3 regions of the Vreelandella lionensis genome follow, and region 1 is predicted to be linked to each of the others. Evidence: predicted binding sites of a transcription regulator. Region 1 holds the regulator's gene; each other region holds the start of a gene.
What was found. The regulator FliA, encoded in region 1, starts transcription of late flagellar genes. The targets are predictions, from matches to a motif close to CTAAAGTTNNNNNNNNNNCNGCCGATA.

Region 1 (4,168 bases):
GGCTAAACGCTCAGCATCTGACGTGGGTCAGCATGGTGCCCGCGAGCCAGCGGGTATACTGCCAGGGCGAGCGCTATACCCTGCGCTCCCTGTTCCAAGAAAGCACCTTAACCCATAGCGTGGGCATTCGTTTCCGCGGGCAAAGCATGCAGCTTTCCAGCGCCTATGTTGAAGCGCAGGACGTATCAGGTAACCCCGTATTGGCGTGGGTCGGTGAGGTAAGCGACCCTGAAAGCACTAAGCGAATCGTGCGCCGCTACTGGCTAACGCCTGCACGTTTGGGCAGCGATGTGTTAACGCTTTTAATCACTCAACTGCAGAGTGACGGACTGGCATCGCTCACCAAGCGTGCTTGGCAGCAGCTTAAAGAGGCCGACGGTGGTGATGTCAGCAGCGAGCTGCGCCTGCTGATGGCCAGCGGCGCGGCTGCAGTAGCTGGCCATCTAGATATCGTTGACGATGAGGACGCTCAGGCCCTGCGAGCCGATTTGCTGCGCTTGTTAGGAACCCAGCGCAAGCGGCGTGATACGGCACTGCTTGATGCATTAGTACACGTTCTGATGGCGCGCGATGCCATTCGTCAGCTAGGTAGCGTCAGTCGTGAGGGCGTGGTATGAGTGGCCAGGATCAGGCGGCTGGCCTGCGCAAATGGGCCGATTTACAGCGCCAGCAGCGCGGTGCTGATGAAGTCGGCCATAACGTGGAAAGTGACGAGACAGTGCCTGCCGCTCCCGTTAACGAAGAGGAAGCCGCCGCGTATACCCAGGAGGCTATGGCACCGACGGTAGCTGCTGCTGCCGAGCCTGCCACCGTGGCGCCTCCAAGACCGAAAAAAACGTTAGTGGTAGTAGGCTTACCTCATGCTGGCGCAGCGCAGGTGGACAAAGTGCGAGGTCGGCTGGGGCAATGGTCGGCCCTTGGGAGGCAATGGGCAGGTGACCCACAGGATTGGGATGTTCATATTGTCATGCCTGACAGCGCCTCGCTGACTGACTTAGCCGAGCGTTACTCACGCTGGGCGTTGTGGATCAACAGTGATGCTGACGCCTTTGCCACTATGTACCGAGTGTTGCGCCAATTACGCGAGCATGGCGGTCCGCAGCGTCTTCTAGCCCTTCATGAACCCCACCTGCCGCGCCAGGGGTTGCTGGATAATTTGGGCAATGCTTCCGCTCGTTATTTAGATATTGAGCTTCTGCTGCTGGCGCGCTAGCGGCGGGCCAGGGTGCATTTGTCGCTCAAGGGGAGAGTTATGCAGAGTTTGGCGAGTTGGGTAAGTAACGCTAAGCAGATGGCTATTGAGGCGTTGATAAAACCTGCAAAGTTGTTAACAGTAAGAAAAATGGGCTGTTTAGGGCTAGTAGCAGGGTTATGGTTTTTCGCGTTGAATACGCAGGCCGCAACCGGTAGTTGGAGCAGCCAAGTGCCTAGTGTGATGGTAGCAATGAGCGACCGTACCAGCAGCAGCCAGGCGATAACCCCGCCAGCGGGCGTCCCGCTGCGTAATGCTGCGCTGTCGCGAATTCAATGGCGCTTTGAGTCACCGCCGGGAACGCCTGTGAACGCTTGGCTATGTCATCCTGAACGCTGTGTTGCACTATCAGGCATGCGCGGTAGCACGACCGCTCTATCGGGAATGTTGGCGAGCGCACCGCTGTACTTTCGGTTTACGCTGCAGCCAGGGCAACGCCCTGTGCGAGTACAGGGGTTACAAGTGATCGTGAACTATCAGTAAAGGTTGTTAAGCCGCGAGGCACGAGGATGTATACAGCACAAGGCAGGATCAAACAGAGTGAGCTGTTAACTCAATACATGCCACTGGTGAGACGTCAGGCCTTAACGCTGCAGGTAAGGTTGCCCGCGAGTATTGAGCTGGATGATCTGATCCAGGCGGGTATGGTGGGCTTGTTAGAGGCATTAGGGCGCTTTGATGCTGCCCAGGGAGCAACATTTGCTACCTTTGCAAGCCAGCGCATCCGGGGCGCGATGATGGACGAGCTGCGCACTCGTGACTGGCTGCCCCGCAGCGTACGCCGCTCGGCACGGGCGGTAGATGATGCTGTGCGTCGTTTAGAGCAGCAGCTGGGGCGCCCCCCGGAAGAGGGGGAGATTGCCCGTGAACTGGAGATGCCGCTAAGTGATTACCAGCAACTGCTCAACGATACCAATAGCGGGCAATTATTGCCGTTCGAAGAGCTCATTGCGGATGGCGGCGAGCCTGCGGGGGACGACACTCACCGACAGCCGTTTGAACAATTATTGGATGAACAGCAGCGGCAAACGCTGATCGACGCCATTGAAGCACTGCCCGAGCGCGAGAAGCTGCTAATGGCGCTGTATTACCAAGAAGAGATGAATCTAAAAGAAGTGGGCGCTGTGCTCGGTGTCACCGAATCACGGGTTTCACAGCTTCACAGCCAGGCGGTGAGTCGGCTGCGTGCTCGCCTACATGAGACTAATTAACCCTCTCACTCACTAACCATAACCGGCGAGGAGCCGTTGATGAATCCATCTACGCTGATCGGTATATTTGCCAGCATGCTGCTGTTGGTAAGCGTTTTATTTTTTACCGCAGAGTCGCCCGAGAGCTTTATTAACCTCCCGGGGCTTGCCATTGTCATCACCGGTACGCTGGCGGCCACGTTTATCAGCTATCCGCTGAAAGAAGTGCTGCGTGTGGTGCGTCTGGTTGGTTTAGTTTTCCGCCGTGAAAACACCTATGTGCGAGATGACATCAATGAGTTGGTTTCCATGTCGCGCCTTTGGTTTAAGGGGGATGTTAGAGCGGTTGAGAAAGAACTGGAACATACCCGTAATCCGTTTTTGCGCACCGGTATTCAACTGGTCATTGCAAATACAAAAGAGGATGAAATCTTCGACATGCTGCGCTGGCGTATTGCGCGGCTGAAAGCCCGCGAGCATGCTGAAGCCCAAATTTTCCGCACCATGGCCACCTATGCACCGGCCTTTGGCATGATTGGTACTTTGGTAGGCTTGGTCAACATGCTCGAAGTGATGGACGCGGGTGACCTGGAAGTAATTGGGCCTCGGATGGCGGTGGCGCTATTGACTACCTTCTATGGCATCCTGTTGGCCAACTTGGTGTTTAAACCGATTGCCGTGAAGCTAGAGCGGCGTACGGAAGAGCGTCTTATCACTATGAACATGGTGCTGGAAGGCATTTCGCTAATTACCAAGCGCCGCCTGCCGTCGTTTATTGAAGAGACGCTTAATTCCTTCGTAGCGAATTACCACGACGAAATTCGTGACGCGAACGTTAAGCCTCGGCCCGATATGGGTTCCGCATTAAAAGGGTAGCGTCATGCTCGACCGCGATTCACGGCATGCTTTAGAGCTTCCCGCCGAAGTGGGAGAGAGTGACGAGAGCTGGCTGACCAGTTACCTGGATGTATTGACGCTGCTGATTACCCTGTTTGTACTGCTGTTGGCGCTTACGCCATCCGGCGGTGGCGAAGGGAGTGAAAGCAGTATCATGGATCCCTCGAATGCCGTTACGTCACTGCCATTGGCTAGCTTAGCCACAGGAATACTTCCCCGCCACGATGGCTTACATCCCCAAATGGCAGGGCTTGATATCCCTGGGGTGAGTGTCTCCCAGGGACAAGAGGGCGTTACGCTACGTATTGACGATAGCCTTTTATTTCCCAGTGGCAACGATGTACTAACGCCCCAGGGGCAAGTTGTGTTAGAACGGCTCTCTTCGGTGCTACAGACTTTTGATGGTCAAATTTCCATTGAGGGCCACACCGATAACGTGCCGATCGCGACCGCTCGGTTTCCGTCGAACTGGGAGCTTTCAGTGGGGCGGGCCATCGCAGTGGTACGCCAGTTAGAGCGGCAGGGTATTGCCATTTCACGTATGCGGGCCGTCGGCTATGCTGACACCCAACCCATGGAAAGTAACGCTACTGCGGAAGGACGAGCTGCCAACCGACGCGTTGAGCTGTTGCTGAAGCAACAGGTCGAGGGGTAAAGAGATATCTCGAGGCTATCTTCGTGTCGAAGCAACGTTCTCTACTTCAATCGTTTGGCGCTGTCATGGTGCTGGATGAAGAGTGTAGACACATTCAAGCGGTGAGTAACAATCTCACCCAACTGCTGGGCATGGCTGAGCCAGCACACCAGCCGCTGACGTTAGGCAGCGTGT
Region 2 (4,168 bases), on a different contig from region 1:
CGGTGGCAGTAGCCTTAATCGCATCGCCCCGCACATTGGCAGAGAGGCTTTGATAAAGCGCCGAGTCATTGATTTTCGCCAGTGAGTCTTGGAAAGCATTCATTGATGTTTGCAGCTGGCCATAGGCGGAAATTTTCGCCTGTTGCTGCTGTTTTTGAAGCGTAATGGGCTCAAGCTTGCCACGCTCAGCTGCCTGTAGCTGGTCCAATAGGCCGGTGAGGTCCAAGCCAGAGCCAACGCCTAGAGAGGTTATTGTCGCCATGCCGATGTTCCTCAATGCAAAAGGCTAAACCAACAGTCATCCAAAACACTTAGTCAGGTACGGAGTGCTTGTTGAAATTTAATAACATTTTTATCGACGGAACAACGGAAGACTTTAGCGCTTTTTCAGGCGTTTAATGGCGTCTGTATAATAACCTAATAAAAACGCCTGCTTATCGCAGGCGTTTTGGAGATAGCTAAACAGAATTGGTATTATTCTCGTCCTAGCTGTGCATCTAACGCATCAAACTGCTGGGTGAGGTAGCTGCTGGTTTGGTTCATTTGAGAGATCATCGTATCCAGCTGGCCAAACTGGGTCCGGTAGCGAGAAATGGTTTGCTCGATGGACTGCTCCATTCGGGTATAACGTTCGCCTAGCGACTCAATGCGACTTTCAGCCCCCGACTTCGCTCCTGACACAGCGCCATTCGAGCCCAAAAGCTGCTCAACGGTTTGATTCAGTTGGCCTGCCATGCCGTCGTCCTCAGCACCGCCTGCAAAAAAGGCCGAGAGAGCGTCTTGGTTATTGGCAATGGCGTCGTCTAGTTTGCCGCTATCAACTTCGAGCGTGCCATCACGCTGTAGCGAAATGCCGATATCGCTAAGCATTGAAAATTGGCCTTCAATACCGCTACCAAGCACGCTGCGCAATCGAGATTCCACTGTACGCACGGCGTTATCGCCCAGCAGATCACCTGCGGCACCGGTTTCAGCATTAAAGCTGGTGAGGTCGCCAATGGTGCCTTTTAGGTCGTTGTATGCATCTACAAAGCCCGTCACCGCTTCACGCACTGCCAGGGTGTTTTGCTCTACCGACACAGTGCTATCCCCCTCTTCCTGAAGGTTCAGTGTGACGCCTTGAATGGCACCTTCTACCTGGTTAGTAGGGCTAGTGATGGCGATGCCATTCACATTCAGTGCTGCGTCAGTACCCGTTTGAAGAGTGTTAGTTGTATCCGCAGCAAACGGCGCAGTACCTGAGAAGCTGAAGTCTGCAATTGAGGCATCCGCGCCTGTTTCGCTTGAACTAAGTGCTAACCGGTAATCCGTGCCATCGAACACAATGGTGGCGTTAACACCGGAATCTTCGTCTGCATTGATGGCGTCTCGCATATCTTCAAGAGTGCTATCTGCCGCAATGGTCACTTCTTTTGTGGTTTGCGTGGCCCCTTCACCAAAGGTAAAAGTAAGCGTTTGTTCTGCTGTAGTGAGCGCTTCATCAACAGCCGTGACGCCTTCAGAGGCTAAGGTGCCGCGGGTTGCTAGCGTTTCAACCGTTACGTTGTAGCTGCCGGGCTGCGCTTCGCCATCTGCCGTGGCGGTGATTGCTTCTCCCCCTACATTAGTAGAGAGGCTCTCGTAGAGGTCGCTGTCGTTAAGTGCCTCTGCGGCGTTTTGAAATTCGGAAAGGGCGCTTTGCAACTGCCCGTAGGCAGAGATTTTGGTTTGCTGGGTTTCCAGTTGCTGCTCGATGGGCGCAAGTTTGCCACGCTCAGCTTCTTGCAACTGATCTAGCAAGCCGTTGAGGTCCAGCCCTGAACCGATACCAAGTGATGAAATGGAAGCCATGCGTACCGTCCCTTTTTCGCGTTGTGCGGCCGTCTTACCGATTTTGCGGCAGCCATTATTCAAGTTAGCTAATTAGTTATTTATTCGGCATTGAGACTATTAACTTTAACAAATTTATTAGCCCTGGGCTTACCCATTTATCAGAAACAGCAAACCAAAGCTATAAACTTCTGTTTATTAAGACTTTCTACCGACACCCACATAGCAAACACCCGCCTCACTCAACGCGCTGGGCGCATATAAATTACGCCCATCTACCACTAATTTATTGTTTAGCTGGCTTGCTAACCAAGTGAAGTCAACGGTGCGAAACTCTTTCCACTCTGTACAGATGGCCAGTGCATCTGCACCTTTTACTGCCTGTATGCGATCGCCTGCGAGCATCAGGTCGTCACGCTCGCCATAAAGCCTTCGGCACTCACCCATCGCTTCCGGGTCGAACGCTTGCACCTTTGCGCCTGCTGCCCACAGGGCTTCCATCAGTGCTCGGCTGGGCGCTTCGCGCATATCATCGGTGCCGGGCTTAAATGCTAGCCCCCAAATAGCAATCACTTTCCCCTCTAAGTTACCGAGGCTCTCTTGCAGTTTTGTGTAAAGCGTTTGTTTTTGGCGCTGATTAACGGCTTCTACGGCTTTTAATAATTCCGGCGTGTAACCTAATTGCAAAGCAGCTTGCTCAAGGGCGTGCACATCTTTGGGGAAACAAGAGCCGCCATAACCACAACCAGGGTAAATAAAGTGATAGCCAATACGCGGGTCACTTCCGATACCCCGGCGTACATCTTCAATATCAACCTCTAAGCGCTCCGCTAAATTCGCCATTTCGTTCATGAAACTAATTTTGGTCGCCAGCATGGCGTTGGCGGCATATTTCGTCAGTTCTGCCGCTCGCACGCTCATAAACATGAGCTTGTCGTGGTTGCGGTTATAGGGCGCGTAGCAGGCTTTCATGCGCTCTTTTACCCGCTCGCTCTCGGTGCCTACGATAATGCGAGCGCCGCGGGTGAAGTCATCAATGGCAGCGCCTTCTTTCATAAACTCAGGGTTGGAGCACACATCAAAAGGGTGTTCAACCTTACGCTGGTGTAGCACGTGGCTGATGGTGTCGCTTACACGCTCGGCCGTGCCTACCGGCACCGTCGATTTATCAACCACCAGCTTATAGCCCTGCATGTGCTGGCCGATACTTTCCGCGACGCTTAATACGTACTGCAGATCAGCGCTGCCATCTTCGTCTGGCGGGGTGCCCACCGCGATAAACAGCGTGTCGCTTTCGGTTACCGCCTGTGCGGTATCTGTGGTAAATCGCAAACGCCCAGCGGCAACGTTATGCGCTACCAGCTGGCTCAGGCCTGGCTCGAAAATAGGGATCTCACCACGGCTAAGCTGTGCGATGCGGTTAGCATCAATATCCATGCAGATGACCTGATGACCCACATCCGCCAAACACGCACCTGCCACGAGCCCTACATATCCGGTACCAAAGACACTAATCTGCATAATCAACCAGCCCTAAAAGAAGTCTTGCGAGACTACCACACCTTTTTTCTGACACTCCCCGCCCGCCGCGCTTCGCGCTTTGGGCGAGGGTTCTGAGATCACCCCCAGAACCTTCCTGCTTCCACACGCCTTCACTAGACAGCAGCTAGGCCGCTGCCCTCCGCTCCGGTCGCTCCACAGGCTAACCCCGCCAGCCCGGCGGTTTGTATATTCCTGGCCGCGTTGATGTCGCGGTCAATGGGGTAGCCGCAGCTTTCGCAGTGCCAGTGACGTTGCGACAGCGGCAGTTTCTCAACCTTGTAGCCACAGCCATGACACCGCTTGCTGCTGGGGAACCACTGGCTCACTTTCACCAGTTGGCGCCCCGCCCAGGCGGCCTTGTATTCCAGTTGCCGGACGAACTCACCCCACCCGGCATCGCTAATGGATTTAGAAAGCCGTCTATTCTTGATCATACCAATGATATTAAGTGACTCGACGCACAGGACTTGGTTTTCGTTAATGAGTGCGCGGGTCGCTTTGTGGGTAGCGTCACGGCGACAGTCGGCGATCTTGGCATGTAGCCGTGCCACTTTCCAACGGTGTTTGTTGCGGTTGTTTGAACCTGTCTGTTTTTTCGCCAACCGGCGCTGCAAGCAGACCAGCTTCGCCTCGTAGCGTTTCAGATGACGCGGATTGCCCGATTTTGCGCCGTCACTGGTAATGAACAAATCGCTCAAGCCGAGGTCAATGCCGACCGTTTTGCGCGTGACCGGAAGCGCTTTTGGCACGAAATCACACAGGCAACTGATGAAGTAGCGTCCAGCACGATCGCGTGAAATCGTGATGGTAGAGGGTG
Region 3 (4,168 bases), on a different contig from region 1:
TTGTGTCGCTGGGCATATGGCTGGGCTTGGCAAGCCTGATCGAGCACAAGCTCAACCCGGAAACCGGTCACGGCGAACCCTCTGCCCGTGCCAAAACGCTGCTGAGCCTGTTCCGTAATGCGCTGGCCATTGCCATGGTGACCATCACCGGCATGATCGTGCTCTCGGAAATCGGCATCAATATTGGGCCGCTAATTGCTGGTGCCGGTGTGCTGGGTCTGGCGATTGGTTTTGGTGCCCAGAAGCTGGTGCAGGATGTGATTACCGGGGTATTCATTCAGGTGGAAAACGCGATGAATACCGGCGATGTGGTGACCGTAGGGGGTATTACCGGTACCGCAGAGCGCTTGAGTATTCGCTCGGTGGGTATCCGCGACCTCTCCGGTACTTATCACATTGTGCCGTTCTCCAGTGTGGATACCGTCTCTAACTACATGCGCGAGTACGGTAACCATGTAGGCGAGTATGGCATTGGCTACAACGAGAGCATCGATGATGCCATCGAGCAGCTGCAGCTCGCCTTTGAAGATCTCAAGGCCAGTGAAGAGCATGGCAAACAGCTGCTGGCAGATCTGACCGTGGCAGGGGTTACCGCCCTGGCCGACAGCTCGGTGAACATTCGTGTGGTCATTAAAACCACGCCGGGCGACCAGTGGGCTGTAGGCCGTGCCTACAACCGCCTAGTGAAACTGCGCTTTGACGCGGCGGGTATCGAGATTCCGTTCCCGCATACCACGCTCTACTTTGGCGAAACCAAAGGCGGCAAGACACCGCCTGCCAACGTGCGCATTCTGGAAGCGAAAGCCGAACGGAAGCGTACCGACACGGCACCGCTTGCAGAGCGTAGCGAAGCCTCGCTTGAGCATGAACCGGATCACCATAAGCCGGACCATGATGATGTGGATGAAACCTAAGCGTACGCTTAGGTAAGCCAATGAGGCCGCCTTCGGGCGGCCTCATTGCGTTGGGTCAGTCGCGCCGCTCGCCAGGGTAGTTTTCGGAGTGGCGACCCTCTAGGTTGATCGATTCGCCGCCGTCTACAAATAGCACTTGCCCGGCCACAAAGGCATTATCCAGCAAATAGTGCAATGCTTGTACAAGGTGTGCTGGGTTGCCCTGGTGATTGACCGGAATGCCTTCGATGCGCCACTGGATATAGTCGCTGGTACGCTGGGAGGCGGGCAGCACTACCCCGGGGGCGATACCGTTAATCCGTAGGCGCGGAGCAAACTCCAGCGCTGCCATACGGGTCATCTCAGCTAGGCTTTTCTTGGAGAGCAGGTACGCCGCATACGGATATTGGTGATAGGCCACTTTGTTGTCGATGATGTTGATCACCTGACCGTGCTCTACCGCCTCGGCAAAATGGCGTGTGAGTAGCAGCGGGGTGAACATATTGACTCGGAACTGAGTCTCCAGCATGGCCATATCGGTACGGGCGATCGGCGCTGGTTCATAAGCTGAGGCGCTATTGAGCAGCACGTTCAACCCAGGAAAACGCGTTTTAGCTTGGGTGATTAATTCTTCTAGCGAATCCTCTAAAAAGTTGCAGGGCAGAATCTCGCACTCACGATCCTTGCCGCGAATTGCGTCTGCCACTTCCTCTGCTTCCCCCCGGGAGCTATTCACGTGTAGCGCGATATCAAAGCCCTTATCGGCTAGCGCTTCAGCAAAATAGCGGCCCAGGCGCGTGGCGCCGCCGGTTACAAGTGCAGCAGGTGTATCCATTGCTTTATCCCTCGCAGCAGGTAGTGTTTGTTAACTAACGTTGTCATGGTAATCAAAAAGACTTTCTGCGTGAGCGCAGCGTTTGTCAATAACTTGTACAGAGCTTGAACAGAATGGTTAACCGTCTACTCTATTGGGGCGCCGATTGATTCCTATACGCTAAAACGGTGTGGGCTAGGTCATCGGCTCACCAGCCGTTAGTCATCCAGCCTCTTATATTGGGATATAGTTATGTCATTAAGGTCGTCACCCGTAACGTCAACTCCCTCGCCCGCGTCGGCTCAACACGAGTGCGTTATCTCGCTAGGAACCAATATTGAGCCAGAGCATCACTTTGCCAAAGCCCTTGAGATTTTGAGCAGTGAGTGCGAACTGCTGGCCCGCTCCGAAGCGGTGCGCACTGCCCCGGTAGGCTTTCAGCAGCAGCCAGACTTCTTAAATGCCGCCCTGGTGGTGCGCACTACGCTTGAGCTGGGCGACTTTAAAGCCTACCTAAAAGAGGTTGAGCATCGCTTAGGCCGTGTTCGCGGGCCGATCAAATCTGGCCCCCGGACCATGGACTTAGACATTGTGGCCTGGGATGGCGAGGTGGTCGACGATGGCTACTTTCATCACGACTATGTTCGGGGGCCGGTGGACGAAGTGCTAGCCGTACTGAAGAGACCGAACTGAAAAAATAGTAGCGACTGGGAAAGTTTTACGGGGCAGGGCTCACGTTTTCTAAAGATAGGCCGATATTCACGCTACCTCCGCACTGTTTGCGTTCACTTCCGAGGTCACGCCCGTGATCAGCCTTGCGACTAATATCACGTCGCTACTGGTGATGAATAATCTACGCAGTAGCCAGCAAGCAATGCAGACCTCCATGGAGCGTCTGTCGTCTGGGCTGCGTATTAATAGCGCCAAGGATGATCCGGCAGGCCAGGCGATTGCCAATCGCATGGGCGCACAAATTCGCGGTATGAACCAGGCGATCCGCAATACCAACGACGGTATCTCTATGGTGCAAACCGCAGAAGGCTCGTTGGACCTGATCAACGATAGCCTTCAGCGCATCCGCGAACTCAGCGTTCAGGCGCTCAACGGCACCAATTCCTCAGAAGATCGGGCGTCTATTCAGTTAGAGATCGACCAATGGCTGGAAGAGATTGACCGCGTCGCTGAGCAGAGCAACTTTAACGGCATTAAGCTGATCGAGAGCGATAAAACGCTCAATATTCAGGTAGGGGCCAACGCCGGTGATGTGATTGGCGTGAGCTTTTCGGCGATGGGGCGTCAGGCGCTGGGGTTGGATAATTTCAGCGTATTAGATAATGGCTCGGCCACGCCCAAACCAATGGATGTTGTGGATGAAGCCATTAAACAGGTCGACCGCCAGCGCAGCTATTTAGGGGCGGTGCAGAACCGCTTCGAGAGCGTCATTGACGGGCTTAACACCAACATCATTAACACCTCCGCTGCCCAGTCGCGTATTCAAGACGCCGACTACGCGCAAGAAGTCTCCAACCTTATTCGCGCCCAACTGCTTCAGCAGGTGGGTATCGCGATGCTGACCCGGGTGAACCAACAGCCGCAGATGATTCTGCGGCTGTTGGAAGGGCTGTAGTTAGAAGTGGCCGATCACCGTTAGTCGATGATGCCCTGTTCACGCGCCATGGCGTAAGCCGCCTGCGGGCCGTTCCACAGCGAGGGCAGCAGAATCAGCGACACTGGGATCGCAGTAATCACGATAAACTGCTGCAGCGCGCCAATTTGACCTGCACCCATATACAGCAGCACGGCCGCCATCAGAGCCATCGCAATGCCCCAAAAAGCGCGCATGTAAGGGCTAGGGTCATCATGGCCTGCGCCGACAACGGCAATCGCGTAGCTCATGGAGTCGCCGGTGGTGGCCACAAAAATCGTGGTCAGCAGCAGAATCGCCAGCGCCATCCAGGTTCCGCCGGGCAGCGCTTGCGCCACCGTGAGGGTCGCCACGTCAAACTGGAAATTGTTGAGCGCTTCGGTCAGGTCAATTACCCCGGTCAACTGGTAGTAAATGCCGGAGCCGCCCAGTAGCGTAAACCATACGGTGGTGGCAATCGGGGCGAGTACGGCAACCGCCAGAATCATTTCACGAATGCTGCGGCCCCGTGAAATGCGCGCCACGAAAATCGCCATCAGCGGTGCATAGCCGATAAACCAAGCAAAGAAGAACACCGTCCACCACTGCATCCACCACGCCGGGGCGGTTTCAGCGGTCATCGTGGCCATGGTGAAAAACTCGCTGACATACGCGCCCATGCTGGAAACGTAGGTGTTCACCAAAAACAGCGTGGGGCCGAACACGATAATCACGGCGCCGATCGCTAACGCCAGCAGTACGTTGAAACGGCTCAGCAGTTGGATGCCTTTATGCACCCCGCTCATCGAAGAGAGCACATAAATAGTGCCCAGTACG

Region 2: a site for FliA is predicted at 1,913-1,939, ahead of fliD (flagellar filament capping protein FliD). Genes of this name have one in related genera too.
Region 3: a site for FliA is predicted at 2,439-2,465, ahead of ACIGG6_RS10815 (flagellin N-terminal helical domain-containing protein). Genes of this name have one in related genera too.

What each region holds. Positions count from the first base shown of each region.
Region 1 covers NZ_JBITWC010000008.1:101,749-105,916, reverse strand. The annotation lists gene flhF (flagellar biosynthesis protein FlhF) at 1-617, shown strand, start outside; gene ACIGG6_RS06880 (hypothetical protein) at 614-1,213, shown strand; gene ACIGG6_RS06875 (flagellar protein FlhE) at 1,385-1,735, shown strand; gene ACIGG6_RS06870 (RNA polymerase sigma factor FliA) at 1,762-2,463, shown strand; gene ACIGG6_RS06865 (motility protein A) at 2,503-3,318, shown strand; gene ACIGG6_RS06860 (flagellar motor protein MotB) at 3,323-3,994, shown strand; gene ACIGG6_RS06855 (sensor domain-containing diguanylate cyclase) at 4,018-4,168, shown strand, end outside.
Region 2 covers NZ_JBITWC010000036.1:17,017-21,184, forward strand. The annotation lists gene fliD (flagellar filament capping protein FliD) at 1-262, opposite strand, end outside; gene fliD (flagellar filament capping protein FliD) at 475-1,830, opposite strand; gene ACIGG6_RS17090 (UDP-glucose dehydrogenase family protein) at 2,008-3,330, opposite strand; gene ACIGG6_RS17095 (RNA-guided endonuclease InsQ/TnpB family protein) at 3,465-4,168, opposite strand, start outside.
Region 3 covers NZ_JBITWC010000015.1:42,233-46,400, reverse strand. The annotation lists gene ybiO (mechanosensitive channel protein) at 1-914, shown strand, start outside; gene ACIGG6_RS10825 (SDR family oxidoreductase) at 970-1,728, opposite strand; gene folK (2-amino-4-hydroxy-6-hydroxymethyldihydropteridine diphosphokinase) at 1,960-2,400, shown strand; gene ACIGG6_RS10815 (flagellin N-terminal helical domain-containing protein) at 2,513-3,334, shown strand; gene ACIGG6_RS10810 (BCCT family transporter) at 3,355-4,168, opposite strand, start outside.